DNA from 2 places in the Micromonospora sp. NPDC004704 genome. Region 2 is predicted to be linked to the other one. Evidence: predicted binding sites of a transcription regulator. Region 2 holds the regulator's gene; the other holds the start of a gene.
What was found. The regulator HrcA, encoded in region 2, represses chaperone genes, less so after heat shock. The targets are predictions, from matches to a motif close to GGTTNGCACNCTCNNNNNGAGNGTGCNAACC.
Positions count from the first base shown of each region.

Region 1: a site for HrcA is predicted at 1,268-1,298, ahead of groL (chaperonin GroEL). Genes of this name have one in related genera too.

Region 1 is NZ_JBSGCD010000038.1:34,006-37,374, forward strand. It holds gene ACWEFB_RS32530 (N-acetyltransferase family protein) at 1-249, opposite strand, end outside; gene ACWEFB_RS32535 (cold-shock protein) at 567-770, shown strand; gene groL (chaperonin GroEL) at 1,547-3,169, shown strand; gene ACWEFB_RS32545 (hypothetical protein) at 3,223-3,369, opposite strand, start outside.
Region 2 is NZ_JBSGCD010000003.1:62,518-65,886, reverse strand. It holds gene dnaJ (molecular chaperone DnaJ) at 1-1,019, opposite strand, end outside; gene hrcA (heat-inducible transcriptional repressor HrcA) at 1,120-2,142, opposite strand; gene ACWEFB_RS04555 (DUF4870 domain-containing protein) at 2,394-3,068, shown strand; gene hemW (radical SAM family heme chaperone HemW) at 3,142-3,369, opposite strand, start outside.

The DNA.
Region 1 (3,369 bases), on a different contig from region 2:
TGGTTCGGTGACGAATGCGGCGATCTGGCTGCCGAAGGCGTTCTGGCGCACCCGGTTCGCGTACTCGGCGTGTGGCCGGGCCGCCGCCTCGGCGACGGTCTCCAGGAAGGCGAGCGGCGAGTCGGCGAGCATCTCCAGCCGCAGCGCACGCATACGGGCGGTGTCGGCGGGCCGGATCCGCCGGACGACCGGCCGGGGGTCGGACGCCTCGGGTGGGGCGGTCGTGGCGGACGCAGGCAGGCTGGTCATGGGGCATGCCTACCCTCGACCGACCCCGGCGGGCAACCGGATTGCCGATCACGGTCGTGTGTCGCACCCCGCGAGATACATGATCAATTGTACGACGTAAAGACGTCTGACGATGCCAGCACAATCGCCGCCAGTGGGGGTACGTGCCTCGCCTGATGTCCCTTTTGGGGTAGTGCACTGCGGTCGGACCTCGTGTAGCGTGCGATTTCGGTTGCTGAATTCGAGGATCGATATGGGTCCCGAGTCGGCGGCTCCGGTCGGCGTACGCCGGCACCGGGGGTGTTTGACCCAGCACGATCGAAGTGAGGAAGTGCACCGTGGCACAGGGCACCGTCAAGTGGTTCAACAGCGAAAAGGGCTACGGCTTCATTGCGGTCGACGGCGGGCAGGACGTATTCGTCCATTTCTCCGCGATCGAGATGGATGGCTACAAGGCGCTCGACGACGGACAGCGGGTGGAGTTCGAAATCGCCCAGGGCCAGAAGGGGCCTCAGGCAGAGAAGGTGCGCCTCCTCGCCTGACCGGTTCGCCTGAACCGATCGGTCGGGTGTCCCGGTCGAATGAACCGATAATCGCAGCCGGATCCGATATCGACAGGGCGCCGGTCTCCCGTGGAGTACGGCGCCGCTGTCGCATCCCTGCCCCCGACCGATGGCCCGCCGCCGCGTGTCCGTCGATCCCGGGTCCCGGTCCGGCTGTGCTGCTCCCGCTGACGACCCTCCATGGCGGGATGGCTCGTGTGGTGTCCGAGCCTGTGCCGTTCCGGGCCCGTTCATCACGTTTGGCGGACATGACCGGCGCGTCCGCTCGATGTTCACCCGTTTGTTGCCCGCCTGCACCCGTACGTCGTCCGCGTGACGCCCCTGGCGCGTCAACCCGTACGGACCGCCGTGGGCTTGCCCGGCTCCGGGACGATGTGGCTGGTCGGCGGGGTGACCGATCGCGCGCGGAGGTACGGCCGACCGGCCCCGCTCCGGCCCACTCGCTTGCACTCGCCATGGGAGAGTGCTAAACAAGTGATTGGCACTCGCGCGGTGTGAGTGCCAGAGGTCGGGGCGGTTAGGGCCACGGTCGCGTCACCGGTGACGGAGGCGGGGCACAAGGCCGGTCGTCGCGGGCTGTCCGGCCCGACCGACGGACGTCACTGCCGCCTAGTGCGCGGGAGTCGGTCCGGTGCGATCGCGCCGGACCAGACCGCGCGCCAGCGCAGTAGTGACGTCCGAAGGTGCGAAGTCAGGCGGCCGATCCGGGACCAACCGGCTCGGGTGGCCGTGAGTGTCCAGGAGGACAACGCCGTATGGCCAAGATCATCGCGTTCGACGAAGAGGCCCGCCGTGGCCTCGAGCGGGGCATGAACCAGCTCGCCGACGCCGTCAAGGTGACGCTCGGCCCCAAGGGCCGCAACGTCGTGCTCGAGAAGAAGTGGGGCGCCCCCACCATCACCAACGATGGTGTGAGCATCGCCAAGGAGATCGAGCTCGAGGACCCCTACGAGAAGATCGGCGCTGAGCTGGTCAAGGAGGTCGCCAAGAAGACCGACGACGTTGCCGGTGACGGCACGACGACGGCGACCGTCCTGGCCCAGGCGCTGGTCCGCGAGGGCCTGCGCAACGTCGCGGCCGGCGCGAACCCGATGGCCCTGAAGCGGGGCATCGAGGCTGCGGTGGCTGCGGTGGCGGAGGAGCTGGCCAAGCTCGCCAAGGACGTCGAGACCAAGGAGCAGATCGCCTCGACCGCGTCGATCTCCGCCGGTGACACCACCGTCGGTGAGATCATCGCCGAGGCGATGGACAAGGTCGGCAAGGAAGGCGTCATCACCGTCGAGGAGAGCAACACCTTCGGGCTCGAGCTCGAGCTCACCGAGGGTATGCGCTTCGATAAGGGCTACATCTCGCCGTACTTCTGGACCGACCCGGAGCGTATGGAGGCCGTCCTCGACGACCCCTACATCCTGATCGTGAACAGCAAGATCGCTTCGGTGAAGGACCTGCTCCCGATCCTGGAGAAGGTCATGCAGTCGGGCAAGCCGCTGCTGATCATCTCCGAGGACGTCGAGGGCGAGGCCCTGGCCACCCTCATCGTCAACAAGGTGCGGGGCACCTTCAAGTCCGTCGCCGTCAAGGCTCCGGGCTTCGGCGACCGCCGCAAGGCGATGCTGACCGACATCGCGATCCTCGCGGGTGGCGCGGTCATCAGCGAGGAGTTGGGCCTGAAGCTCGACGGCATCGGCCTCGACATGCTGGGCCGCGCCCGCAAGGTCGTGGTGACCAAGGACGAGACCACGATCGTCGACGGTTCCGGTGACGCCGACCAGATCCAGGGTCGGGTCAACCAGATCCGCGCCGAGATCGAGAAGAGCGACTCCGACTACGACCGCGAGAAGCTGCAGGAGCGCCTGGCCAAGCTGGCCGGCGGTGTTGCGGTGATCAAGGTCGGCGCGGCCACCGAGGTCGAGCTCAAGGAGCGCAAGCACCGCATCGAGGACGCCGTTCGCAACGCGAAGGCGGCCGTCGAAGAGGGCATCGTCCCCGGTGGTGGCGTCGCCCTGGTGCAGGCCGGCAAGACCGCCTTCGACAAGCTGGACCTCTCGGGTGACGAGGCGACCGGTGCGACGATCGTCAAGATCGCGCTCGACGCCCCGCTGCGCCAGATCGCCGTCAACGCCGGCCTCGAAGGTGGCGTCGTGGTGGAGAAGGTTCGCAACCTCGAAGCCGGCCACGGCCTGAACGCCGCGAACGGTGAGTACGTCGACCTGCTCAAGGCCGGCATCATCGACCCGGCCAAGGTGACCCGTTCGGCGCTGCAGAACGCGGCCTCGATCGCGGCACTGTTCCTGACCACCGAGGCAGTGGTGGCCGACAAGCCGGAGAAGAACCCGGCCCCGGCTGCTGCCCCCGGCGGCGGAGACATGGACTTCTGAGTCCGACGCAACATCGGTAAGGGGCGGGCCGCGACTGCGGTCCGCCCCTTACGTCATGTTGGCAGTCGCCGCTGATTGCGCTGCTTGTCCGCTCGGGAGAACGGCTTTCTGATCTGGATCGGCGCGTCGACCATCTCCAGCGGTTCGTCGGATGAAAGCTCGTCCAACCGCTCCATTTCCGCCCGCTGCTCCGCGTCGCC
Region 2 (3,369 bases):
GCGTCGAGCTTGGTCGGCGTACGCACGTCCAGGTGGACGAAGAGGTCACCCCGTCCGGTGCCGCGCAGGTGCGGTACGCCACGGGCGCGCAGCCGCAGCGTGCTGCCCGGTTGGGTGCCCGGCTTCACGTCGACCGGTTCGTCGCTGTCCAGCGTCTTGATGGTGAGCCGGGTGCCCAGCGCCGCCGCCGTCATCGGCACGGTGACCCGGCAGTGCAGGTCGTCGCCCTTGCGGGAGTAGACGTCGTGGGTGCGTTCGTGGATCTCGACGTAGAGGTCACCGGCGGTTCCGCCGCCGGGGCCGACCTCACCCTGCTGGGCGAGCCGGATCCGCATGCCGTCCTCGACCCCGGCTGGGATCTTGACGGTCAGCGACCGGCGGGTACGGACCCGCCCGTCACCGGCGCAGGTCGGGCAGGGGTGCGGGATGACGGTGCCGTAGCCCTGGCAGACGGTGCACGGCCGGGACGAGACGACCTGGCCGAGGAACGTCCGCTGGACCGACTGGACCTCGCCCCGCCCACCGCACGCCTCGCAGGTGGCGAGGTGGGTGCCGGTGGCGGTGCCCGCACCGGCGCAGGTGGTGCAGAGTACGGCGGTGTCGACGGTGATCGGCGCCTCGACGCCGAACGCCGTCTCGTTCAGGTCGAGTTCGAGACGCAGGATGGCGTCGGCACCCGGACGGGTACGTGGACGGGGCCCACGGCTGCCGCCCGCGGCACCGAAGAACGCGTCCATGATGTCCTGGAAGCCGACGAACGGGCCGGCTCCGCCGGGTCCGGCGCCACCGCCGCCACCGCCGGGGGCCAACGGGTCCCCGCCGAGGTCGACGATCTGCCGTTTCTGGTCGTCGGAGAGGACCTCGTAGGCGGCGTTGATGTCCTTGAACTTCTCGTGCGCCTCCGGATCCGGATTGACGTCCGGATGGAACTGCCGCGCCAGCTTGCGGTAGGCGCGCTTGATCTCGTCGTCGGAGGCCTCCCGGCTGACGCCGAGAATCCCGTAGTAGTCCTTGGCCACTGTGTTCCGTGTCCCCATGTCAGTCGTGCCGTCCGCCGGTGTCGTCAGGTCAGCTTGTTGATCAGTTCCGTACCGGTGCCGCCCGCTGCACCGTTGCCCGTCAGTTCTGTGCCAGTAGGTCGCCCACGTATCGGGCGACGGCGCGTACGGTCGCGATGGTGCCGGGGTAGTCCATCCGGGTCGGCCCGAGCACCCCGAGCCCGCCGAGGATGTTGCTGCCGGTGCCGTACCCGGTGCTCACCACCGAGGTGGCGCGCAGGTTGTCGATCTCATTTTCGTCGCCGATCCGAATTCGGAGCGTACTGGGTTCGACCTCGCCGAAGAGCTTGAGCAGGATGACCTCTTCCTCCAGCGCCTCCAGAATCGGTCGCAGCGAGCCCTGGAAGTCGAGCAGCCCGCCTCGGGTCAGGTTGGCCGTGCCGGCGAGGGCGATCCGTTCCTCGTGTCGCTCGACGAGGGTTTCCAGCAGGACGGTCGCCAGCGTCGCCATGGCCGGACGCAGGTCGGGTGTGACCTCGTCGACCAGTGCCTGGACCAGCGGCGGGGTGTCGGAGAGCCGGCTGCCGACGAGCTTCTCGTTGATCAGTCGGCGCAGGTCGGTCACGTCGTCGGCGAGCAGCGGCGCGGGCATCTCGACCAGGCGCTGTTCGACCCGACCGGTGTCGGCGATCATGACGAACATGAGCCGGGTGGTGGAGATCGGCACCAGTTCCAGGTGGCGCACGGACGAACGGGCCAGGCTCGGGTACTGCACCACGGCGACCTGCCGGGTGAGCTGGGCGAGCAGCCGGACCGTACGGTGCACCACGTCGTCGAGGTCGACGGCGCCGACCAGGAAACGTTCGATGGCCCGGCGCTCGGCCGGGGTGAGCGGCTTGACCCGGGAGAGGCGGTCGACGAACAGTCGGTAACCGCGGTCGGTGGGCACCCGGCCGGCACTGGTGTGCGGCTGCCGGATGTAGCCCTCTTCTTCGAGCACGGCCATGTCGTTACGGACGGTGGCCGGTGAAACGCCCAGTTGGTGCCGCTCGACCAGGGCCTTGCTGCCGACCGGCTCCTGGGTGGAAACGTAGTCCTCCACGATCGCGCGCAGCACGTCGAGCTTGCGGTCGTCGAGACCCATCCTCACCTCCCTGCGACCGGGTCGGTGCGAGCACCCGGCCCACCAGTCTGGCACTCGACTGTAACGAGTGCCAGTCTACGACGTGGGCCCGACCGGTTGCGATGATCAATCGCGAGCCCGGCCGGAGATCTTGAGTGATCTGGTGGACGGTAACCGACCCCCTGTCGGCATAACAGCTTCAGTCGGCAATTGTCCAGTGAAGTCACTCGTGGTAGTTGGCGTCGTTTGATCGATACCCCTACCGTGACCCCATGACTGAACCACCCCGCCCTCCCGGAGAGGGCGGCCCCGGCGGTTACCCGCCGCCGGAACCGCCGACCACTCCGTTCACGTCGCCGGGCTCGTACTCGAGTCCGGACGAGGCGCCCCCGCCCGGTTACGGGCCGCCCCCGGCCGCCCCGCAGTACGGCGCGCCGAGCGCACCCCCGCCGGCCGGCGGCTACCCCCCGCCCGGCGGCTATCCCCCTCCGGGTGGCTACCCCCCGCCGGGTGCCTACCCGCCGCCCGCCGACGGTGGCTACCCGCCGCCCGGTGGCTACAACCCCGGTGGTTATCCCCCGGGCGCCGGCTATCCGGGCGGCGCGGCCCCGACCGGGTACGCGAACAGCGACGAGAAGACCTGGGCCCTGATCGCGCACTTCGGCGGCATCATCGTCGGGTTCATCGCCCCGTTGATCGCGCTGCTCGCCAAGGGCAACGAGTCGCCGACCGTACGGGTGCACGCGGTCGAGGCGCTGAACTTCCAGATCACCTGGGCGGTCGCCACGCTGATCGCGGTCATCTTGAGTGTCTGCTCGTTCGGAATCCTCTTCTTCCTGCCCTTCATCACCTGGATCGTGATCATCGTGTTCTCGATCCTCGGCGGTCTGAAGGCGAACGGAGGCTCGGTTTACCGGTACCCGATGACGTACCGCCTGGTGAAGTAACCATCACTCAGGGATGATCCGCTGGCTCGGGGCGGTCCGGACCGGCCCGAGCCAGCGCCCGCCCGACCGGGGGTCAGGGCAGCAGGTCGCGTACCACGGCGTCGGCGAGCAGCCGGCCCCGCAGGGTCAGCACCGCCCGGCCGGCCGCGTACTCGGGACGGCTCAGCAGACCGTCGGCCAGGGCCCGTTCCGCGCCGACCCGACCGGCATCGTCGAGCCCGGCCAACGGCAGTCCCGAGTCCAGGCGCAGCCGCAGCATCACGTCCTCCACGTGCTGATCGTCCCCGGTGAGCAGTTCCCG